DNA from 3 places in the Streptomyces sp. NPDC026062 genome. Region 1 is predicted to be linked to each of the others. Evidence: riboswitches for the same ligand, from Rfam matches in the RefSeq annotation. Region 1 holds a riboswitch; each other region holds the start of a gene.
What was found. A riboswitch is a leader RNA that binds a small molecule or an ion and turns the genes downstream of it on or off. The one in region 1 is predicted to bind cobalamin.

Region 1 (7,764 bases):
CCTATCTGCATGTGTGGCAGGTCAGCGCCGCCATGCTCGGCGTGCGGCAGGAGTACATCCCGGCCACATGGGACGCGGCCAACGCCCAGTCCGCCCAGGTCCTCGACCCGATCCTGGCCGCGAGTGACGAGGGGGTGGCACTGACCGAAGTCCTCCTCGACATCGTGGCCGAACTCGATCTCGGCCTCACCCGTCCCCTGATCAGCGCGTTCGCCAGGTACACGCTCGGCGACCGGGTCGGGGACATGATCGGGCTGTCCAAGGAGCCCGTCCTGAAGCCTCTGATCGCAGCCGCCTGGCCCCTGCTGGTCGCCTTCCGCGAGGGACTGATCTCCTTTCCCGTCATACCGTCCGTCGCCTGGACGCTGGAAGAGGCGATCCGCCAGTTCGTCCTGCTCTTCCTCGGCGAGGCCAAGCCGATCGCCATCAGCATCCCGGACACGAACCGCCCGTCCTGACCACCGCTCCCCCGGTGGAAGACGCGCTGCGACGCACCCCGGATCGGGTGGTGGGGGGGGGGGGCGGGCCCGGGGGGCCCCCCCCCCCCCCCCCGCCCCCCCCCCCCCCCCCGGGGGGCCCCCCGGCCCCCCCCCCCCCGGGGGGGGGGGGGGGGGGGGCCCCCCCGCCCCCCCCCCCCCCCCCCACCACCCGACGTCCACGCCGCCCCGCGGTGAGGCATCGCCGACCGCATTCAACTCACAACTGACAAACGGTCAGGAAGTCGGCAAAGGGCAGCATCAGTCCTGGCACACGTGATCGGACAAGGGGGCAGGTCACCGCACGCGACCGCGCGCTTTCAAGGGCACCGGGGGCAGCACCGGAGCCGGGATCGGAGCGCCGTCGTAGCCCCGCACGTTGCCGAACCGGTCGCCGTTCATCCAGTCCTCACGGGCCTTCGCGATGTCGTCCTGGTTCCTGCCCACGAAGTTCCACCACATGACGATCTCCTCCGCGAAGGGCTCACCGCCCAGGAGCATCAGACCCGCGTCGGACTCCGCGCGCAGGGGGAGCTCCGTGCGCCCGCAGCCGAGGTAGAGCATGGAGCCGGGCAGTACGGGGACGCCGTCGACCTCGGCCTCGCCGGACATCGACAGCACGGCGTACTCGAAGTCCGGGTCGAGCGGAAGCCGGGCTTCGGCGCCCCGGCTCAGGGCGAGGTCGGCGCCGACGATCGGGGTGTAGGCGGTACCGGGCGACGTGGCGCCGTCGAGGGTGCCCAGGATCACCGTGGCCGTCAGGCCGGGGGCGGTGACGGTCGGCAGGTCCGTGTGGTGCTGGAAGTGCGGTTCGACGTTGCGGTGGGCATCGGGCAGGGCGACCCAGAGCTGGGCGCCGTGCAGGAGCGACGCGTGCGGCCTGGGGCTCTCCTCCGAGTGACTGATGGCACGGCCGGACGTCATCAGACCGAGTTCGCGCGGGCGGATCGTCTCGAGGCTGCCCAGGCTGTCGCGGTGCAGGACCTCGCCCTCGTGCAGCCAGCTGACCGTCTGCAGGCCCATGTGCGGGTGGGGCGGCACCTGCATCCCGGGCTCGTCGGCGATGTCGTCGGGGCCGTAGTGGTCGACGAAGGCCCAGGCCCCGACCATGCGGCGGCCCAGGTTGGGCAGCAGCCTGCGGACCTCGGTGGACTCGCCGAGCCGGACATGTCGCGGGGTGAGAAGTTCACGTACGGGTTCGGCGACGACGAAGCCCCTGCCTCCGCAGACGGAGAGTGCGGCCTGACGATCGAGATTGCTCATGACGCTCAACCTATTCCCGTGCGACTCCGGGCGGGCGGCACCCACGCCGAATATTTAGTGGAATGTTAAACCATTGATGCGTGTTGGGGGGTGTGGACGCGTACGGGAACAGCCCGGCGGCATCTCGACCGAGGAGATCACATGAGCGACACCTACTACGAGTTCGGTACCGCTGCCGAACGCTGGGACCGTGCGCAGTTCTTCTTCGGCTCGAAGGAGTACACGACCGCGGCCCGGATTCTGGGCGGGCTCGTCGAGGAGGTGCCGGAGCAGGTCGCGCCGCGGCTGCTGCTGGCGCGCTCGTACTACCACTCGGCGCGGCTCGGGCGGGCCGAGGCGGAGCTGCGCGAGGTGCTGGAGCGCGACCCCGTCGAGCAGTACGCGCGGCTGATGCTGGGCCGCACACTGGAGCGCCAGGGCCGACAGGCCGAGGCCGACACACAGCTGCGGATGGCCGCCGCGCTGGCCGGGGACTTCCCGCCGGCCGACGGCGCGTGACCTCGGCGGTCGCCGGGCCCATCGGGCCGCACCCGGAAATCCGGGTGCGGCCCGGCCGCGCCGCGTGATACTTCCCGGGGCATGACCGACCTCGTCACACCACGCCTGCTTCTGTATCCGATGACCGTTGCCGACGCCGGACAGGTGGCCGCGGGCCTGCCGGCCGACGGTGTGCACTGGGCTCCGGGCTATCCCTCACCGGGCGAGATGAGGGCGGCCAGGCGGTTCCTGGACACCTGCGCCGAAGCCGGTGATCCCACTCCCTACGGCCCGTACGGCATACGGCGCCGCGAGGACGGACTGGTGATCGGGGGCGTGGGGTTTCACGGACCGCCCGACGAGAGGGAGCACGTCACGATCGGTTACGGGCTCGTGGAGTCGGTGCACGGCCGTGGGTACGCCTCGGAGGCGCTTCGCGCGCTGCTGCGGTTCGCCCGCGACCGGGGCGTCGTCTGCGTACACGGGGACGCCGACCTCGACAACATCGCCTCCCAGCGCGTCATGACCGCGGCAGGCATGCGCCTGGTGAAGGAGGACACGCAGCTCAGGTACTACAGGACCGACTGGGACGGGTCCGCCCGTCAGGCGTGAGACGGCTCCCGCGCATGCCCGGAGCCCGCCGGACCTCTCCCCGGCGGGCTCCGGGCATGCTGTCGACGCGGTGCACACCCTTCTCCGCGCCCGGCACGCCGTTCAGGTCCCGCGTGCCGGGCCCGTCGTCGCGCCGGGGTTCAGCCCGCGACGGTCGCCGGCAGGTTCGCCGCGCCGTCCGTGACCGCAACCGGTTTCGGCACCAGCAGCCGTTCGGTGAGATATCCGAAGACCAGCCCGAAGGTGGTCCAGAGCGTGACCTGCACCGCGAGCGTGGCCAGCCTGAACTCCCAGAGCAGAGCTGCCGGGAAGTCCTTTCCGACCTCGTTGAACGAGGGAAGGAAGGCGTAGGCCAGCCCGGTCACCAGCACATAGCCCGCGGCTGCGGCGATGGTGGCGTTCCAGTTGCCCAGGCGTGGGGCCAGGCGCTTGCCGAGGATGACGGCGGCCACGGCCAGCAACACGCTGAGCACCACCATCAGGAAGAACAGCGTGGTACGTCGGCCGATGGTGTCCGGGTTGCCGACCGCCGGCGGATTCGCCGGGTACTTCAGGAACGGCACGATGTACACGGTCAGCAAGGCCGCTCCCGCGATCAGCGCAGCCGTCGCCCTCGGGCCGAAGCGGCCCATCCGGCCGAGGGCGTAACAGAAGACGAGCGCGGCGATGCCGCCGACGGCGACGCCGAAGACGAGTACACCGGTGGCCAGGCCGGCGGTGGACTGCATGGTGCGGCTGACGAGTTCCTCGCCGCCGCCGTGGTCATGGCTGTGTGTCTCTTCGAGGGCGATGGCCGCGTCGACACGGGACTCGCCGAGGAAGTAGGCGACGAGCAGTGCGAGAGCACCCGCCACCAGGCCGGCCAGCATGCCGCGGACCAGCAGAGCTCTGACAGATATGGAGTTCATGAGGGATTCCCCTGGATCAGCCGGATGGATCAGTGGCAGGGGAAACCGAGAAGGTGGCGGCCGTCGTGGACCCACTCGTGCACGCCTTCGCCCGAGATGAGCGCGGTGGCGCCCTGCTCGGCGCCGACGAAGTACAGCAGGATCAGCATGACGACGCCGAAGAAGACCGCCCAAGGGGCAATGGTCTTCAGCGAGATGGGGGTGATGGCGGGTACGGCTGTCGCGGGGGCAGCAGTCTGAGCCATGGCAGAACCTCCTGAGGGAACACGCGTCCCGATCGTGGTGCCTGAGACGAAGGTGCTGGGTCTGACTTCCCGTACGGAAACGGGTTCACAGTGGCGCGACCGTGCCGGATTCTCACCGGACTTCCGTCACACCTTCGTCATGTCGTCGCGACGATACCGCCTGGGAGCGGGTGCCGCCATGGTGCCGGTGTGCGGGCCGACGGGCCCCGATGCCATGGTGGGGTTGGCCAAGTGGCCCTGGTTCAGGGAGTTGAGGGCGAGCATGACGGTACGGGTGATGTTGATCTCACCGGCGATGAACGCCGCGCTGCGTGAGGCCCGGTTCGCGGGTGACGCGTCGCTCGACGAGTCCGGCCTCCGGCTGGCGCGTTCCGCGGCGGGCACGTTGCCTGCGGCGGACCGGGCCCTGCACGGACCGTCCCGGCGCTGCACGCTCACCGCCGACGCGCTCGGGGTGCGCTCCCTCCCCGAACTCTCGCTTCACGACTGGGATCTGGGACGCTGGACGGGCGCCCGGCTGGACGAGGTGAGCGCGAGCGAGCCGGAAGGTGTGGCGTCCTGGCTCGCGGATCCCTCCGCCGCACCGCATGATGGCGAGTCCTTGGAGGAACTGTGCGCGCGGGCAGGGGCGTGGCTCGACGAGCTGGACGGCGGTGGCCCGGGACGGGTGCTCGTGGTGGCCGAACCCGCCGTGGTCAGGGCCTCGGTCGTCCATGCGCTGGCCGTTCCGCCTCAGTCGTTCTGGCGGATCGATATCGCACCGCTGACGCTCACGGAGCTCAGCGGCAGGTCGGGGCGGTGGAGCCTGCGGTGCGGCAGGCCACTTGCGCCGGGGCAGGGCGGTTGACATGCCTTGCGCCGGGTCGTCCGTCCGCTTCTCGGCCGAATGCCGCACGGCCGGCCGGTGTCCTGACCGAAGCACCGGACGACCGGCATCCGCTGCTCTCGTCCCATGGGGAAGACTGAGCCCATGAGAGACACCGTTTTCACGCGCGACGGCGGCTGGATCCCGAAGGTGATCCGCGAGGACGGTGAGCTGAGGCTGATGCTCGGTGCCGGGGCCGACGCCAACCATGAACCCCGCACGTTCACCTTCCCGATCGGGGAAGCCCATCTTGCGGTGATCCGGGAGGACCTGGCCAGACACCTGCTGCTGTGGAGTGCGGTCCTTCCCCTGTGCGACGACGCCGGCACCCGGGGCCGGCTCGACGAGACCGCCGCCGTCGCGCTCCTGGATCCGGTCCTCCTCTCCCCGCCCTCGGATGTGGACGCTCTCTTCCGCCGCATCCGGTGGGACAGAAGCCGGCTCATAGCCCATGGGGCTGACATCGGTTCGCTCGAACGCGGTCAGGTCTGTACGGCCATGCGCGCGGCGACAGAGACGTCGAACGGGAAACGAGCTGCGGAGTACCACGCGAACCGCCGTCGCGCCGAGCGCGGAACCGTACTCGGTCCGCTCGACGCCGCGATTCTGAAGTACACGGGCCAGTATCTGCACGGCTCGACGGTTCCCGGACGGATGCCCGGCGCCGTCGACCCCACGCTGCTGTCCGAGGTCATGCGTGTGATCGCCACTGCGGAGCAGGCGTGCGCCGGGATGCGGATCGGCCGCGATCCGCGACGGGGAAAGCACGCCACGGACAAGCGCGACTGGGATCGGATGGCGACGGCGGTCGACGCGGCCGTGCGCCGCGCACATCCCGAGGTCGTCGACGACGCGGTGCGTACCGTGGTCTTCCTGATGTGCTCGGAGGCCGCAGGCCGCTCCAGGAACATGTCCATGGACGATGCCGAGGAGGCTGTCGCCGACCGCACCGGCTTCGGTGAGAGTGCGCGGAAGACGGTCCTGTCGTTCACCGACGACAAAGGCGTCGAGAAGCAGTGGAGCTCGGGCTCCCCTCGCACCGCCGGCGCGGAGTTCTGGGAGTTCGTCGGCGATCGCTCCGCCTCGGACAACAAGGTGTTCACCATCGAGGACGAGAGGATGGGCGAAGGGATCCAGCTCCACTTCTACGCGGACTCCATCGCCCGGATCACCACGGTGCGCGAGGGTGAGAGCGGGTCGGATCCGGAGTACCGGGTCGAGTACAGCCTGGTCGACGGGATCGGCGAGTACCGGAACATGGTGAGCGCCTTCGTTCTCGGCGGCTGCGCCGCACTCGATCAGCACGGTCCCTGGATGCAGAATGCCGACTTCGAACGCGCGCGTCGGGAGCGCGGCGCCAAGTAGCCCCGGCAGGAGCCATCGCCTGCGCCGCCGGAAAACCCGCGTACGAACGGGCACACCAGCCACGCGAGCTCGGCGCCGGCCACAACCGTCGCAAAAGACGCTGGATCGTCCGGCACGTCCCGCCTTACGGTGACGCGATGAGCGAGCAACCGGAAGTGTCCGCCAGGCCCGTCGAAGCCTTTGAACCTCCTTACTACGTTGCTGTCTTCACTGCTGTGCGGTCGCCCGAGCAGGGCGGCTACAGCGAGACGAATGCCCGTATGGAAGACCTGGTGAAGAACGTCCCGGGGTTCCTGGGGATGGATCACGCACAGACTCCTGGCGGTCTGGGCATCACCGTCGGGTACTTCCGGGACGCCGATGCCCTGACCGAGTGGCGGACCAACGCCGAGCACCGTGCGGCGCAGAAGCGCGGACGTGCCGAGTGGTATCGGAGCTACACGCTGCACGTGGCGAAAGTGGAACGGAGCCAAGGATTCACGCGAACGTAGGCCCGCCGCCTCCCGTCCGCCGCCCCGTGGCGCACACCGGCAAGGTCCGGACGGCTACAGCCGGACGGCGTGACCGTCCACGGGCGCTCGGGGCAGGTCTTCTGCCGGGCGAGTGGGGAGTGAGAACCTGATCTTGGACCGGGCTTGGGCCCCCACGTGGTGGTAGAAACAGATGGCATCGGTGTTCCAGTCGGGGGTCTGCCACTGCATCTGTGCGGCGCCGCGGGCTGCTGCCGCGTCCTTCACGGCGTTGAGCAGCGCGCGCCCCCAGCCCTCGCCTCGGTGCGGTTCGGTGACGAACAGGCAGTCCAGGTGCACGTAGTCGGTTGCCTGCCAGGTGGAGAACTCGCGGGAGCAGGTGGCGTAACCAATCAGTTCGCCGCCGCGGTCGACCACGAGACACCACGCTCTCGGATGTACTGAGAACAGCACGGGCTCCAGACGGGTGGCGAGATCAGCGGGCACGGGTTCGGCGCGCTCGAAGGCGGCATGGGCGGCGCACAGGAGAGCTATCGCCGGCAGGTCGGCCGCGATGGCCGGACGGATCACGCCGTCCGGCCGTGCGGTGTCCTTCAGCATGCGCAGGAGATTCCCGAACGCGGGGCGGTCAGGTCGTCGACAGGACGCTGCTCGGCACCGGTGGCGGAGTCGTAGGCGAATCCCTCGCGTACCCAGTACTCGAAGCCGCCGAGCATTTCCTTGACCTGGTGTCCGAGGCGGGCGAAGGCCAGCGCCGCACGGGTCGCGCCGTTGCAGCCGGGGCCCCAGCAGTAGGTGACCACGGTCCGGGCCGGGTCGATCAGGCGCGGCGCCAGGTCGGCGATCCGCGCGGTGGGGATGTGGATGGCGCCGGGGATGTGACCCTGGTCCCAGGCGGCATTGCTGCGGGTGTCGACCACCACGATGCCGGGTGCGCCGGATGCCAGATCGGCGTGGACGTCGGAGACATCCGCCTCGAAGGAGAGACGGGCGGCGTAGTGGGCTGCGGCCTCGGCCGGGGTGGCGGCGGGCACGCTCAGGACAACGCTGGTGATCTCTGCGGAAGCGGTGACGGGCATAGGG
Region 2 (7,764 bases), on a different contig from region 1:
GGACCCGGTGAAGGCCGCCGAGCGGTGGCTCGCCACCGGCCCGGCCGTCGTCCTCGTCACCCGGGGCGCGGACGGAGCCTGTGCGGTCCTGCCCGACGGGCCGGTGACCGTCGCCGCGCCGCCGGCCGAGGTCGTCGACACGGTGGGCGCGGGGGACGCCTTCATGTCCGGCACCCTGCACGCACTCGCCGCACACGGACTGCTCGGCGCCGCCGGCCGGGAGCGGCTGCGGGCAGTGGACCGGGCCACGATGGGGGACGTCCTGCGGCACGCGGCGGCGTCGGCGGCCGTCACCGTCGCCAGGGCCGGCGCCAACCCGCCCGACCTGGCCGAACTGGACGCGGCACTCGGCCGGATGTGAACGCGGCGGTGCCACCGTCACCCCCCACGGGGACGGCGGCACCGCCGATGCGCCGGCGAGGAGATGCTGGAGCGGTGGCTCCGGAGATGCTGCCCACCCCTCACCGCCCAGCTGTCACCGGCACGGCACCGTTGTACGGGCCGCCCGTTACTCGGGCATTACAAGGCGGTCCCGGCGGCGGGGCTACGCAGGTGCCGCCGGACGCGGTGTGCTGTCGTCGAGGAACTCGACGACAGCCAGGACGAACAGGGCGCACAGGGCGATCCACACCGTGACCAGACCCGTCGGCCGGTCCCACGCCACCAGCACCGCGACAGCCGCCACGACCACCGTCCAGTTCAGCGGCCGCCTCGCCCGGTGCACCCATCTGCCGACCGGACCGCCGGTGACACCGGCCGCCTCCCGGACGGCCCCGATGCCACCGCTCCACACCGCCTTGACCCGGGTCGCGGCCCGGCCCGCGCCGGTGAGCCAGGCGGCGAGCGCCACCACCGCGCCGACCGTCACGACCAGCCGGACCCCGGCCCGCAGATAGCCGGCCAGCGCGTCGAAGACAGCGCCCGCAGCCGGCTGCGAGACGTCCGGGGGGAGGCTGTCGAGGTAGAAGGCACGTCCTGCCCACAGCCCGAGCCCGAGCAGGGCGGCGCACGCCGCTGCCGCGAGCGCCGCGGTGACCAGTGCCCGCCGGCGGCGTACCGCGAGCAGCACCCCGCCCGCCGCCACCACCAGCGTGACCACGGGAAGCCAGAATCCGAGGAGTTCGAGCGCCCGGAAACCCTGCTTGGCCTTGCCGACCGAGTCCGAGGTCAGGATCGTGTAGTCGGTGTGGATCTCCGGGATCCTCCCCGCGACCGTCAGGCCCCGGTCGACGAGACGCTGCTTCACCCGGTCGATGACCGGGGCGAGGTCCAGGGTGACGGTGTCGTCGGTCAGCTTCACCGCGCCGCCGCCCTCGCCGGTCAGCGCCTTCACGACGGCGGAGTGGGCGGACCTGTTGAGGCTGCTCCACACCCGCGCGAACTCGTCGCCGGCCACGAACCGTTCCACGGTGCCGCGGACGAGGTTCGTGATGCCGGCGGTCAGCGGGTCGCCGAGCCTGCGGAGTGCCTTGTCCACCACGGGCCGGTCGGCCGGAGCGACGTCCGCCAGCAGCGCGTCGATGTCCAGATGCACCATGACGGCATCGGTGACGCGTGTGGTCACCGCCGCCTGCACATCGGGGTCGGAGGCCAGCGGCTCCACCATCTTCACGTAGCGGTCGGTGTTCCCCGCGACATCGCTCGCCCAGCTCGACACGATGCTCAACGGGGTGAGGACAGCCGCCACCAGGATCAGCAGGACCGCGAAGAACGAACGCACACGAGGCCGGGAGCGGCCCGTGGCCCGGATCTCCAGCTGCGCCACCCGGGCGCGCAGGGCCTCCAGTTCGGCGTGCTCGTCCGTCGCTGCCGACTCGTCGGGGTGCCGTTCCATGCCCCAAGGGGATGTCCTGGACGCCCGCACAGCGCGGCGAATTACTGCATACGGGTGACGAGTGGTGGCCGGGCGGGTGGCGTCGGAGACCCCGCCGGGCAGGGGAGAATCGATTTTTGTAGCAGGCTGCGGGGTGTCCTGGACGATTTCCGATCGTTCCCGCTTGTATGACCACACTTCTCCGCAGCGCCGGACCCTCGGGAGCCGGAACCCGGCCGTTCGCCGGCCCGCTCACCACCGCGCTCCTCGGTCCGGACGCCCAGCGCGAGCACGGCTTCTGGCGCCGGCTCGTCGCCACGGATCCGTTCCGCCGGCCCGTCTGCCCCCCTCCCGGCCTCGCCCCCGAGGAGCGGCTCGCCCTTGCCCACGCGCGGCTGCGCAGGCTCAACAGCGCACTGGACAGCGCCGCCCGCCCGGCCGCCGACCCACGAGCCCTGGCCGCTCTGCACGAATGGATCGCCCCGGTGGACCCGGCACTCGCCACCGTCGCGGGCATTCACTACAACCTCTTCCTCGGCAGCCTCCTGGACAACGACGCCGACAGCCCCCGCGATCTGTCGGACTATCTCGACCTGCGACGGGTCGGCACCTTCCTCTGTACGGAGGTGGCCCACGGCAATGACGCGGTCGCCGTCGAGACGACCGCCACCTATGACCCGGACCGGGACGGGTTCGTTGTGCACACCCCGCACTCCGGCGCCCAGAAGTTCATGCCCAACACCAGTCCGGCCGGCGGCCCCAAGTCGGGACTCGTCGCCGCCCGGCTGATCGTCGACGGCGTGGACCAGGGGGTCTTCCTGCTCCTTGTGCCGCTCACCGACGCCTCCCGGACCCTGCCCGGGGTGAGGGTGCGCCTGCTGCCCGCGCGGATGGGCAGTCCGGTGGACCACTGCCTGACCTCCTTCGACCAGGTCTTCGTGGACCGCGGCGCGCTGCTCGGCGGCGCGCAGGGGCGGGTCGGCGACGACGGGGTGTTCCGCAGCGACACCACAGGACACCGGCGCCGCTTCCTCACCTCGATCGCACGGGTCACCACCGGCCGGATCTGTATGAGCGCGAGCGCGGTGGGCTCGGCACGGGTCACGCTGGCCATCGCCGTCCGCTACGGAGGCCACCGCTTCGTCTCCGGAAGCCGCTCGGCGCCTCCGGTGCCGGTGATCGCCCACCGCAGCCACCACGGTCCGCTCGCCGAGGCCATGGCCACCGTCTACGCGATGAGCCTGCTGCACCGACGTGCTCTGGACCGCTGGGAACAGGTGGCGACGCGGCCGCCCGCGGAGCGGGAGGCCGCCGAGCGGCTGGTCGACATCGCCAAGGGGTGGATCACCTGGCAGGCCCGGTCGGTGATGGTCGAGTGCCGGGAACGGTGCGGCGCCCAGGGACTGCTGGAGAACAACGGGATGGCCGAACTCGTCACCGGGATCGAGGGCGCCATCACCGCCGAGGGCGACAACCTGGCCATCCACACGCGGGCTGCCGCCGGACTGCTCTTCGACGCGGCACGCGCGACGCGGGAGGAACCGGCCGCAGGCCCGCCGGACGGTGACCTCACCGATCTGCGCTTCCTTCGCCGGCTCCTGGCGCAGGCGGAACACATCTGGTTCGACAGGGCGGCCGCACGGCTGGCCCGGGTGCCGCAAGGCGGCCCGCTGGAACGCTGGAACGCGGCCTCGGGGCCCGCCCTGCGGGGGACCGAGGCCCATGCGGTCCGGCAGGCGGCCGACGCGTACGAGACCGCGATCGCGGAGCTGCCCGCGGGAGCGGCCCGCGAGCGGCTGGGTGAACTGGCCCGGCTGTTCGCGCTGCGCCGGGTCGCGCGCGACAGCGGAGATCTGCTCGCCGCCGGCCATCTGACCGCCGGCCAGGTCGACGGGCTCACCGATGCCATCGAGCAGCTCGTCGCGGCCGTGAGCGGTCATCTGCCCGAGCTGGCCGATTCCTTCGCGCTGCCCGGGGAACTGCTCGCCGACTGGCCCATCGCGGGAGCCGGCTACATGGACGCGTACGACGACCCGGGCGCTTCCTGGAACACCACGGGAACCCAGGAACCCGCCGGGAGGACGCGATGACGGGCACACCGAGGCAGTCGGCCGCCGTGCTGCCGCGCCGGGCGGCGGACGCGGTCCGGTGTCTGGGCGTCCGGGGAGTCCTGCTGGCCTTCTGGGGTACCGCGGCTGTGCTCTCACGGTGGTGTGAGGGAGCACACGGCCAGGTTGGCGAATCGGTTCGCCGCAAGGCGTAGCCGGAGAAACGCTGCCTGGCCGGTCCCGCGCCGGGGCGGTGCGTACGGCACCGCCCCGGCGCCCCACGGGCCGGACCCCCGCGACCGGTCACAGGCGTGCGTACGGCACCGCCCCGGTCCGTACGGGCTGGACCCGCACGGCCGGTCACAGGCGTGCGTACGGCACACCTCCGGCTTCCCTGGCCGGACCCACACTGCAGCTGAGCTGCGCAGAGGGTCGTGGTAGCGTGCCCGGAGCCAGTCGAACTCCACCTAGGAGTCAGGGAATCCGGTGTGAATCCGGAACTGACGCGCAGCGGTGAGGGGGACGGGCGGGGCCACGGCCACTGGGAGACCCACGGTTTCCCGGGAAGGCGTCCCGTCCGCGTGAACCCGAGTCCGAAGACCTGCTGGCACCCACGGCCCGGTACCGGGCCGCGGAACTCCGTACACAGGGCCCCGCGCATGGGCCCAGAGACGCCGAGGTACTCCGTGCCGCCCACAGCCGGCCCCGCCCGCTCCTTCGCCCTGCTCACCGCCGCGCTGATCCTGCTGTCCGCCTGCGGCGGCGGCTCGGGCGGCTCCGCAGCCAAGTCCGGGGGAGCCGACGGCTATCCGGTGGTCCTGACGAACTGCGGACGGACCGTCACCGTGGACGCGCCCCCCGAGCGCGCCGTGCCGGTCGACCAGGGATCGACCGAGATCCTGCTCTCGCTCGGCCTCGCCGACCGGCTGGCGGCCACGGCCACCTGGACCGACCCCGTACTGAAGGGGCTGGAGAAGGCCAACGCCGGTGTCCCGAGGCTCTCCGACAACCGCCCCTCGTCGGAGAAGGTCCTGGACCAGGAACCCGACTTCGTCAGCGCCTCCTTCGAGTCGACGCTCGCCAAGGGCGGAGTCGCCCCCCGCGAGCAGTTCGAGGAACTCGGTGTCCCCACCTATGTCTCGCCCGCCGACTGCACCGCCAAGGACAACAGCAAGGACGGCGACGGTGTCCGCACCGGCGCCCTGACCATGGACAGCGTCTACGGCGAAGTGCGCGACCTGGCCAAGGTGTTCGGCGTACCGGAGCGCGGCGAGGAACTGGTGGCCGGGCTGCGCGCCCGGGTTCGTGAGGCGACGAGAGACATCGACGCCTCCGATGCCTCACTGATGTACTGGTTCGCCAACTCCGAGGCTCCGTACCTGGCCGGCTGCTGCGGGGCGCCCGGCATCATCACCCGGGAGCTCGGTGCGAAGAACGCCTTCGACGACACCCACGAGGAGTGGCCCCAGATCAACTGGGAGACCGTCGCCGACCGCAACCCGGACGTACTGGTGATCGGCGACCTGACCCGCAAGTCGCAGACCGCCGAGAGCGCGGCGAAGAAGATCGCCTTCCTGGAGTCCAACCCCGCCACGAAGAACATGGACGCCGTCCGCGACAAGCACTACGTGCTGCTCAGCGGCCAAGCCATGAACCCCACCATCCGGACCGTCGAGGGCGTGGAGCGCGTCGCCGCCGGGCTGCGCGCCTTCGGGCTCGCGGGGTGACGGACACCGAACAGGCCGCGGCGCCGCCCGCGTACGCGGGCACGCACCCCCGGCCCGGCCGACGGGGCTTGCGGGGCCTGCGCGGCGGACTCCTGTGGGCCGGCGGGATCCTGCTGCTGCTCCTGTCCGTCGCCCTCGCCGTCACCATCGGCCCGGCCCGGATCTCCGTGGCCGACGTCTGGTCCACGGTCGCCTCCCACCTCGGTGCCGGTGAGTCGCGGCTCAGCCCGATCCGTGACGGCATCATCTGGAACCTGCGCATGCCGCGCACCCTGCTCGCCGCCGTCTGCGGCGCGGGACTCGCGGTCTGCGGCACCGTCATGCAGTCGCTGCTGCGCAATCCGCTCGCCGACCCGTTCGTCCTCGGGGTCTCCTCGGGAGCCTCGACCGGCGCCGTCGTGGTCGTCGTCCTCGGCGTCGGCGGGGGAGCGGTCTCCCTGTCGGCCGGGGCGTTCATCGGGGCCTTGTGCTCCTTCGCCCTGGTCATGCTGCTCAGTCACACCCTGGGCGGCAGCACCGACCGCGTCGTCCTGTCCGGGGTCGCGGCCATGCAGCTCTTCTCCGCGCTCACCTCCTTCGTCGTGATGACCGCGGCCGACGCCGAACAGACCAGGGGGGTGCTGTTCTGGCTGCTGGGCTCGCTCGGCGGCGTCGGATGGAGCGATGTGTGGATCTGCTCCGCCGTGCTCGCCGTGACGCTGCTGGTCTGCCTCGGCCACGCCCGGACGCTCGACGCCTTCGCCTTCGGTCAGGACGCGGCGGCCACCCTCGGTGTCCACGTCGGCCGTACCCGGATCGTTCTGCTGTGCACGACCGCGCTGCTGACCGCCGCACTCGTGAGCTCGGCCGGCGCCATCGGGTTCGTCGGCCTCGTGCTGCCGCACGCGGCCCGTGCGCTGACCGGTTCGGGGCACCGCAGGCTGCTGCCGGTCACCGCGCTCGCCGGGGCCGTCTTCCTGGTCTGGGTCGACACCCTCGCCCGGACCGTCCTCGACCCGCAGGAGGTTCCGGTGGGAGTCGTCACCGCCCTGATCGGGGTGCCCGCCTTCGTGCTGGTCCTGTACCGCACCCGGAGGGCCCCGTGACCGCGGCCACCAGCGGCGGTCTGCGGGCCGACCGGGTCAGCAGGGAGGCGGGCGGCCGGCTCATTCTGGACGGTGTCTCGCTGGCCCCGCCGCCCGGTGCCACCATCGGGCTGATCGGCCCGAACGGCTCCGGCAAGTCCACCCTGCTGCGCATCCTGGCCGGAGTCCTGGCTCCGGACGCGGGCGTGGTCACCCTCGACGACGACCCGCTGGCCGCTGTCGGCCGCCGCACCGTGGCCAGACGGGTCGCCGTGGTCGACCAGCACGCCGTCACGCAGGTCGAGCTGAGCGTCGTGGACGTCGTACGCCTGGGCCGTATCCCGCACCGGCGCGCCTGGTCGGCGCCGACGGCGGCGGACGAGACGGCTGTGCGGGAAGCCCTGGAGCGGACCGGTCTCGCCGACCGCCGCGAGCAGTCCTGGCACACGCTCTCCGGCGGAGAGCGCCAGCGCGTCCAGATCGCCCGAGCGCTGGCCCAGCAGCCGAGGGAGCTCCTGCTCGACGAACCGACCAACCACCTGGACATCCAGCATCAGCTGGAACTGCTGTCCCTGGTCACCTCGTTGCCGCTGACGGCCGTCGTCGCTCTGCACGACCTCAACCTGGCCGCGATGTTCTGCGACCGGATCGTCGTGATGAACGGGGGACGGGTGGTCGCGGGCGGCACCCCGGCGGAGGTGATCACGGAAGGGCTCATCGCGGACGTCTACCGGGTACGGGCCGTGGTGACACCGGACGGTCCGCACGGGCGGCCCTCCGTGCGCTTCCGTCCGGAGCGGTCCTGACCTCACACCGTCCGGCGGTCCCGGCGCTCCGCGCCGTGGACTCCCTGACACGTTCCGGCGCCACCAAGCGGTCCGGCGAGGGGCGGGCCCCCGTGTGGGACACTGTTGGCCAATGCCCCTTTTCACTCCGCCCCACCGGATTTATCCGGTGGGGCGGAGTGCTGCGAAGTGTGAGGTGCGTGTCGGGGCGAGTGGGGTGCCTGTGAGCCAGGCGTCGAGGCGGGTGAGGTTCATTCCGGCTGCGGTCAGCAGGTGTTGCAGGTGGGTTTTGGGGTGGCCTCGGTAGCGGGACCTGCGCAGCCCGAA
Region 3 (7,764 bases), on a different contig from region 1:
TGGACTTCTGCATGAACTCCCGGTTCTCCGGGTCGAACACGTACTCCGCCGACAACTTCTCGTACATCCAGTCGTCGACCACCCCCGCCGTCGCGTCGTACCCGAACAGGTAGTCCACGGTCGCTGCCATCTCGAAGGCGCCCTTGTACCCGTGCCTCCTCATGGCGCTCATCCACCGGGGGTTCACCACCCGCGCCCGGAAGACACGGTGTGTCTCTTCGGACAAGGTCCTGGTTTTCACCTGATCCGGCGTCGCCGAATCCCCCACGTACGCCTCGGGCGATTCCCCGGTCAGATGCCGCACCATGGCGACCATGCCGCCGTGGTACTGGAAGTAGTCATCGGCATCGACGAGGTCGTGTTCCCTCGTGTCGACATTCTTTGCCGCCACCGCGATCCGCCGGAACGCCGTCTCCATGTCCCCGCGCGCCGCCCGCCCCTCAAGCCCCCGCCCGTACGCGTAACCGCCCCAGACGGCGTACACCTCGGCCAGGTCCGCGTCCGAGCGCCAGTTGCGCGCGTCGATCAGCGGCAGCAGGCCCGCCCCGTAAGCCCCCGGCTTCGAGCCGAAGATGCGTGCCGTGGCCCGTCGGCGGTCGCCGTGCTCCGCCGTGTCCTCGTCGGCGTGCGCCCGTACGTAGTTGGCGTCGGCCGGCTCGTCCAGCTCCGCCACCGCCCGTACCGCGTCGTCGATCAGGCCCACCACATGCGGGAACGCGTCCCGGAAGAAGCCCGAGATGCGGACCGTCACATCGATGCGCGGCCGGCCCAGCTCGCTCACCGGCACCACCTCGAAGCCCGTCACCCGGCGCGAGGCGTCGTCCCACACCGGGCGGCAGCCCAGCAGCGCCAGGATCTCCGCGATGTCGTCGCCCTGGGTGCGCATCGCCGAGGTGCCCCACACGGTCAGGCCGACCGACTTCGGGTAGTTGCCCGTGTCCGCGAGGTACCGGGCGATCAGCGAGTCCGCGAGCGACTGGCCGACCTCCCACGACAGCCGGGACGGAATCGCCTTCGGGTCCACGGAGTAGAAGTTCCGGCCCGTCGGCAGCACGTTGACGAGCCCGCGTGTCGGTGAGCCCGAGGGGCCCGCCGGGACGAAGCCGCCGTCCAGCGCGAGCAGGATGTGGTCGATCTCGTCCGTCGTCCGGGCCAGCCGGGGCACGACCTCCTCACAGGCGAAGCCCAGGACGGCGACGGCGTCCGGGAGTTCGAAGCCCAGCACCTCCCGTGCCAGGCCGGCCACCTCCGAGAGCTCCCAGCCGCGCGCCTCCATGCCCTCGGCGAGCCGGCGGCACAGCTGCTCCAGCAGGTCGATGGCGTCCGCGCCCGTCCGCGCGGGGCCGTCCACCAGCGCCGTCAGCTCGGCCGGCACCTTCACCACCGCGCCCGGCTCGCCCAGCAGCTCCTTCTCGCTGAGCCCGAAGTGCTCGGCGATGGCCGCCCGCAGCCCCGGCAGCGCGTTCGCCGTTCCGCCCCACACCTGCGAGGCGCGCAGCACGGCCAACACCAGGTTGACCCGGGCCTCGTCGACCGGGCCGCCGCCCAGGACGTGCAGACCGTCGCGGATCTGGACGTCCTTGATCTCGCAGAGGTAGCCGTCGATGTGCATGACGAACGAGTCGAAGTCGTCGTCGCCCGGCTGCTCGTCGACATGCAGGTCGTGATGGAGCTCCGCGGCCTTGACCAGCGTCCAGATCTGCGCCCGCACCGCAGGTGCCTTCGTCGGGTCGAGGTCGCTGACCAGCGCGTACTCGTCGAGCAGCTGCTCCAGCTTCGCGAGGTCGCCGTAGGTGTCGGCGCGGGCCATCGGCGGGACCAGGTGGTCCACGACCGTGGCGTGGCCCCGGCGCTTGGCCTGGGTGCCCTCGCCCGGGTCGTTGACGATGAACGGGTAGATCAGCGGCAGTTCGCCGAGGACCGCGTCCGGGCCGCAGCCGGCGGACAGGCCGAGCCCCTTGCCGGGCAGCCACTCCATCGTGCCGTGCTTGCCCATGTGGACGACGGCGTCCGCGCCGAACGTGTTCTCCAGCCAGCGGTAGGTGGCCAGGTAGTGGTGCGAGGGCGGCATGTCCGGGTCGTGGTAGATCGCGATCGGGTTCTCGCCGAATCCGCGCGGCGGCTGGATCAGCACCACCACGTTCCCGAACCGGAGCGAGGCGAGGACGATGTCGTCCCCGTCCACGTACAGCGAGCCCGGCGGCTCGCCCCAGTGCTCCAGCATGGAGTCCCGCATCGCCGGGTCCAGCTTCGCGAACCACTCCTGGTAGTCCGCCAGGGGCACCCGCGCGGGGGCGGCGGCGAGCTGCTCCTCGGTCAGCCACTCCACGTCGTGGCCGCCGGCGTTGATGAGGCGGTGGATGAGCTCGTCGCCGTTGTCCGGGTGGCCGTCGACGCCGTAACCGGCATCGCGCAGCGCGTCCAGGACACGGACGGCGGAGGCGGGCGTGTCCAGGCCGACCGCGTTGCCGACGCGGGAGTGCTTGGTGGGGTAGGCCGTGAAGACCAGGGCGAGCTTCTTCTCGGCGTTCGTCCTGTGCTTGAGGACGGCATGGCGGACGGCGATCCCGGCGACGCGGGCCGCGCGTTCGGGGTCGGCGCGGTACACGGGGACCTCGTCCGGGCCCTGTTCCTTGAAGGAGAACGGCACGGTGACGAGCCGGCCGTCGAACTCCGGGATGGCGACCTGCATCGCCGCGTCCATGGGGGAGAGTGCGGCGTCGGACGCCTCCCAGGCGGCACGGGAGGAGGTGAGGCAGAGTCCTTGCAGCACCGGCACGTTCAGATCGGCGAGCGCACCGATGTCCCAGGCCTCGTCGTCGCCCCCGGCCGAGGCGTCCGACGCGCGGGTGCCGCCGGCCGCGAGCACCGTGGCGACCAGGGCGTCGGCCCGGCCCAGCAGCTCGTACAGCCCGGCGTCGGCGCCGCGCAGCGAACCGCAGTACACCGGAAGGGCGTTGGCGCCGCGCGCCTCCACGGCGTCGCACAGGACGTCGACGAACGAGGTGTTGCCGGAGAGGTGGTGGGCCCGGTAGAAGAGCACGCCGACGGTCGGGCGGCCCTCGGTGAACGTACGGCTGCCGTGCAGCCCCCACTCGGGCATCTTCTCCGGTTCGGCGAAGCCGTGTCCGGTGAGCAGGACGGTGTCGGAGAGGAAGCGGGCCAGCTCGACGAGGTTCCCCGGGCCGCCCTCCACCAGGTACCTCAGCGCCTCGGCGACGACCCCGGCCGGTACGGACGACTCGGCCATCAGCTCCGCGTCCGGCACGCTCTCACCGCCGAGCAGCACGGTCGGGATGCCCGACGCCCTGAGTGCGGCGAGCCCGTCCTCCCACGCACGTCGGCCGCCCAGCAGACGGACCACGGCGACGGAGGAGCCCTCGATCAGCGCGGGAAGTTCCTCATGGACGTCGATACGGGTCGGGTTGCCGATCCGGTACGGCGCGCCCGAGGCACGGGCGGCCAGGAGGTCGGTGTCGGCGGTCGACAACAGCAGCACGGTGCTCAGCGGGGCGGTCAGCGGGGCGTTCATGCGCGTGCTCCAGGTGCTCCGGGGGCGATGAAGGGAAGTCCTGCCGGTGCGCCCGACTCGATGAGTCGCCACAGCGCATCGGTGTCCGCGTGTTCTTCGACGAGGTCGCCGAGGCGGTCGAGCTGTTCCTCGCGCAGCGCGGCGAAGCAGGTGTCGGGGGCGGGGACGAAGCGGCGGCCGGCGGCCCGTGCGATCTCGGTCAGGAAGCGGCGGCGGAAGGCGTCGCTCTCCAGCGAGCCGTGCCAGTGGGTGCCCCACACGCTGCCGGACCGGCAGCCGTCGAGGCGCTGTCCGCCACCGTCGGTGAGGAACGGCTCGCCGCCGCGCACATCCGCGACCCCGTGGTGGATCTCGTACCCCTCGACCGGAGCGCCGAGCGCCTCGCCGGCCGGCCGGGCGAGGGTCTTCTCGCGGTCGAACCGGATGCGTACGGGCAGCAGCCCGAGCCCCTCGACCTGCCCGGCGCGCGACTCCACGTCGTCCTCGATGTGTTCGCCGAGGATCTGGTAGCCGCCGCAGATGCCGAGGACGGGACGGCCCTCGGCGGCGCGCCGCAGCAGCGCGTCCGCGAGCCCGCGCTCGCGCAGCCAGGCCAGCGCCGTCACGGTGCCCCGGGTGCCGGGCACGATGACGAGGTCGGCGTCGTGCAGTTCTTCGGCCCGGTCCACGAACCGCACCACGACGCCCGGTTCGGCGGCCAGCGCGTCCACGTCGGTGAAGTTGGACATCAGCGGCACGGCGCACACGGCGACGCGCAGGATGTCCTCACCGTGCGGCGGCGCGACGACCGACTCCCGTACGGCGCCGCGCAGCGAGACCCGCAGCCCGTCCTCCTCGTCGATGCCGAGACCGTGGGCGAACGGCAGCACCCCGTAGGACGGCCGGCCCGTCAGATCGCGCAGCATGTCCAGACCGGGCTCCAGCAGCGAGACGTCGCCACGGAACTTGTTGACCAGGTAGCCGGCGATCAGCGACTGGTCCTCGGCCGAGAGCAGCGCCGTCGTACCGAAGAACGAGGCGAAGACCCCGCCCCGGTCGATGTCGCCGACCACCACCACCGGGAAGCGTGCCGCCCGTGCGATGCCCATGTTCACGATGTCCGTGCGCCGCAGATTGATCTCGGCCGGACTGCCCGCCCCTTCGCAGATCACCGCGTCATACGTGCCCCGAAGCTGCTCCAGGCAGTCCACGACGGTGGACAGAAGCGATTCCTGCCGGCCGCCGTGGTAGCCGCGCGCGCTCATCTCGCCGACCGGACGCCCCATCAGGACGACCTGGCTGGAGCGGTCGCTGCCGGGCTTGAGCAGCACCGGGTTCATCAGTGCGGTCGGCTCCACCCGGGCGGCCTGGGCCTGCATGGCCTGGGCACGGCCGATCTCGGCGCCCTCGCGGGTGACGAAGGAGTTGAGTGACATGTTCTGCGCCTTGAACGGCGCCACCTTCACGCCCCGGCGTACCAGCCAGCGGCAGATGCCGGCCGTGACGACGCTCTTGCCCGCGTCCGAGGTGGTCCCGGCGACCAGCAGCCCGCCGCTCATGTCGGTCTCCGTTCGGGGAGTCGGGGTTGTGGGAGTGGCGCTCCGGAGGGCCGGGACCCCGGGAGCCGAGTGCCTGCGGTGCGGGTCCCCGCGATCCTTCGTGCCGCGAGCCCCGCACCCAGACGGGCGGCCACGCTCACGCCGAGGGCCAGGGCGCTCACCCGGCGCGACAGCCGTACGGCCCGTTCGATGTCCCCGGGCTCCACCGCGCGGCCCGTCTCCCCGTTGAGTACCGGGCGGTGCTCGACCCGGCCGCCGTAGGCGAGCGTTCCGCCGAGGCGTACGCCGAGCGCGCCCGCGAACGAGGCCTCCACCGGACCCGCGTTGGGGCTCGGGTGCTTGGCCGCGTCGGCCCGCCAGGCGCGCACCGCTTCCCGTGGCCGCCCCCCGGCGGCCACGGCGAGCAGGGCCGTCAGCCGGGCGCCCGGCCAGCCAGCGAGGTCGTCGAGGCGGGCCGAGGCCCAGCCGTAGCGCAGGTAGCGGGGGGACTTGTGGCCCACCATCGCGTCGAGCGTGTTGGCGGCGCGGAATCCGACGAGTCCGGGGACCCCGCCCAGCGCACCCCAGACGAGGGCGCCGACGACGGCGTCCGAGGTGTTCTCGGCGACGGACTCCACGACGGCGCGGGCGATCTGCGGCCCGTCCAGGGACTGCGGGTCGCGGCCGCACAGATGCGGCAGCCGCTCACGGGCCAGTTCGATGTCCCCGGCGGTCAGGGCATCGCCGATGGACCGTGCCTCGCGGCCCAGCGACGTGCCGCCGACGACGGACCAGGTGGCGGCTGCGGTGAGGGCGACGGACCCGGCGGGGTGGCGGCGCAGGGCGCGGGAGGCCAGTGCGGCACCCCCGGCGGCGCCTCCGGCGCAGACCAGGGTGTGCAGGGCGCCCCACCCGCGGTGGTCGCGCCACAGACGGCGTTCGACGCCTGCCGCGGCCCGCCCGAAGGCGGCGACCGGGTGCCCCCTGCGGGGGTCACCGAGCAGCAGATCGCCGATCAGACCGGCCGTGGCGCCGTACGCGAAGATGCGATCGGCACGCACGGGTCAGCCGGCCGTTGCGCCTCGAAGGACCTTGGGGCCTGTTCTGAGTTGCACAGGAGCGAACGCACGGCAGCCGGGCATGGCGAAATGTCCTCACTCAGGGTCCGCGCCCTGGTTCGACGTGACGGCGACGAGAGTCTCCTGGCTTCCGGATCCGCAGTTCCCCCGGCCTTCCAGTCCGCTTGCGTGGACCGTGACTTCCCGTGGTGGGGGACTGCTCCCCGGTGACAGTGGCGGGACCGCGCCGGATTCGCACCGGCTTCCTCTGCTGTCGCCGTAATGGCTCCGGCAGTCCACCACGCTCTGCGAACGTCCGTCAACTTGCCGTTGACCTGCGGAGGTGCAGTGTGCGCAGACGCACATCGGGCCGGGTGCGCACGAAGTGCGTCCGGCCCGATGCGGGTGAGCTGGGAGGGGCGGGTGTGACGTCAGGCGACGATCAGATAGATGCCGTAGGCCACCGCGGCGGCGCACAGTCCGAAGCAGACGTACCCGCCGGCGCGGGCCAGCCTGAGCGATGTGCCCGCCGGCCCGCCTGCCGGGCCGCCCTGGGCGGCCGGTTCCGGCTGCTTGGAGAGGCCGACGATGCCGAGGGTGAAGAGGCCCACCAGGGCGACGGTGGCGACGAGCGAGACGCCGAAGACGGTGCCGAGGGCTGCCCAGTCGATGTTCATGGTGATCTGTCCTTACCGGAGGCTCTGGGACCGTGGTGGGTCGTTCAGACCGTGGCGGGTCGGGCCGGGTCGGAGACCGGACCGGCGGGGGCCGGGATGGTGGCCGTGAGGTCGTGGGGCTGAGCGGCCGCGGTGGGCGGCGGGCTGACGGCCGCGATGGCCGTGGTGACGACACCTGCGGGCTCGGCTTCCGCGGCGGCCGGGGCGACGTCGTCGTGGCCGACGGGCTTGCGCCGCGACAGCAGCCAGATCGCACCGGAGCCGGCGACCAGCAGCGCCGCGACGACCACCACACCCCAGGTGCCCTGCTTGGTGAGGAACTCCGCGCCCGCACCGACCAGACCGGCGGCCGGCAGCGTCAGACCCCAGGCGACGAACATCCGCGTGGCGGTCGACCAGCGGACCACACCGCCCTTGCGGCCGAGGCCCGCGCCCATGACGGCACCGGAACAGGACTGGGTGGTGGAGAGGGAGAAGCCGAGGTGCGAGGAGGCCAGGATGACCGTGGCCGCACTGGTCTGGGCGGCGAAGCCCTGCGGCGGCTTCAGCTCGGTCAGGCCACTGCCCATGGTGCGGATGATGCGCCAGCCGCCCAGGTAGGTGCCGAGTGCGATGGCGAGACCGGCGCACACGATGACCCAGACCGGCGGGTTGGAGCCGGGGGCCAGGACGCCACCGGTGACCAGGGCGAGCGTGATGATGCCCATGGTCTTCTGGGCGTCGTTGGTGCCGTGGGCGAGCGATACGAGCCCGGCGGAGGCGATCTGCCCGGCGCGGTATCCCTTCGCGGTGGCCTTCTCCTGGGCGCCGCCCGTGACCTTCCCGCCGATGCGGTACGTCAGCTTGGTGGCCAGCAGCGCTGCCACACCGGCGACGACCGGGGCGGCGACCGCAGGGAGCAGCACCTTGGTGACGACGGTGCCGCCGTCGACCGACGACCAGCCGGCGGACATCACCGCGGCGCCGATCAGGCCGCCGAA

Region 2: it holds a riboswitch for cobalamin, as region 1 does, so the genes downstream of both, ACZ4LX_RS09125 (ABC transporter substrate-binding protein) here and ACZ4LX_RS33300 (CbtB domain-containing protein) in region 1, are expected to answer to the same signal.
Region 3: it holds a riboswitch for cobalamin, as region 1 does, so the genes downstream of both, ACZ4LX_RS31130 (cobalamin biosynthesis protein) here and ACZ4LX_RS33300 (CbtB domain-containing protein) in region 1, are expected to answer to the same signal.

What each region holds. Positions count from the first base shown of each region.
Region 1 covers NZ_JBVHOQ010000052.1:30,431-38,194, reverse strand. The annotation lists gene ACZ4LX_RS33325 (oxygenase MpaB family protein) at 1-458, shown strand, start outside; gene ACZ4LX_RS33320 (pirin family protein) at 774-1,739, opposite strand; gene ACZ4LX_RS33315 (tetratricopeptide repeat protein) at 1,881-2,237, shown strand; gene ACZ4LX_RS33310 (GNAT family N-acetyltransferase) at 2,319-2,828, shown strand; gene ACZ4LX_RS33305 (CbtA family protein) at 2,969-3,736, opposite strand; gene ACZ4LX_RS33300 (CbtB domain-containing protein) at 3,766-3,981, opposite strand; adenosylcobalamin (AdoCbl) riboswitch at 4,027-4,120, opposite strand; gene ACZ4LX_RS33295 (histidine phosphatase family protein) at 4,244-4,828, shown strand; gene ACZ4LX_RS33290 (DUF6357 family protein) at 4,952-6,211, shown strand; gene ACZ4LX_RS33285 (antibiotic biosynthesis monooxygenase family protein) at 6,349-6,702, shown strand; gene ACZ4LX_RS33280 (GNAT family N-acetyltransferase) at 6,757-7,281, opposite strand; gene ACZ4LX_RS33275 (rhodanese-like domain-containing protein) at 7,275-7,760, opposite strand.
Region 2 covers NZ_JBVHOQ010000007.1:233,758-241,521, forward strand. The annotation lists gene ACZ4LX_RS09110 (carbohydrate kinase family protein) at 1-361, shown strand, start outside; gene ACZ4LX_RS09115 (hypothetical protein) at 545-1,834, opposite strand; gene ACZ4LX_RS09120 (acyl-CoA dehydrogenase family protein) at 2,002-3,903, shown strand; cobalamin riboswitch at 4,298-4,484, shown strand; gene ACZ4LX_RS09125 (ABC transporter substrate-binding protein) at 4,548-5,588, shown strand; gene ACZ4LX_RS09130 (FecCD family ABC transporter permease) at 5,585-6,673, shown strand; gene ACZ4LX_RS09135 (ABC transporter ATP-binding protein) at 6,670-7,458, shown strand; partial or broken gene ACZ4LX_RS09140 (transposase) at 7,600-7,764, opposite strand, start outside.
Region 3 covers NZ_JBVHOQ010000044.1:24,531-32,294, reverse strand. The annotation lists gene cobN (cobaltochelatase subunit CobN) at 1-3,508, opposite strand, end outside; gene ACZ4LX_RS31135 (cobyric acid synthase) at 3,529-5,070, opposite strand; gene ACZ4LX_RS31130 (cobalamin biosynthesis protein) at 5,067-6,110, opposite strand; cobalamin riboswitch at 6,245-6,376, opposite strand; gene ACZ4LX_RS31125 (hypothetical protein) at 6,539-6,784, opposite strand; gene ACZ4LX_RS31120 (inorganic phosphate transporter) at 6,829-7,764, opposite strand, start outside.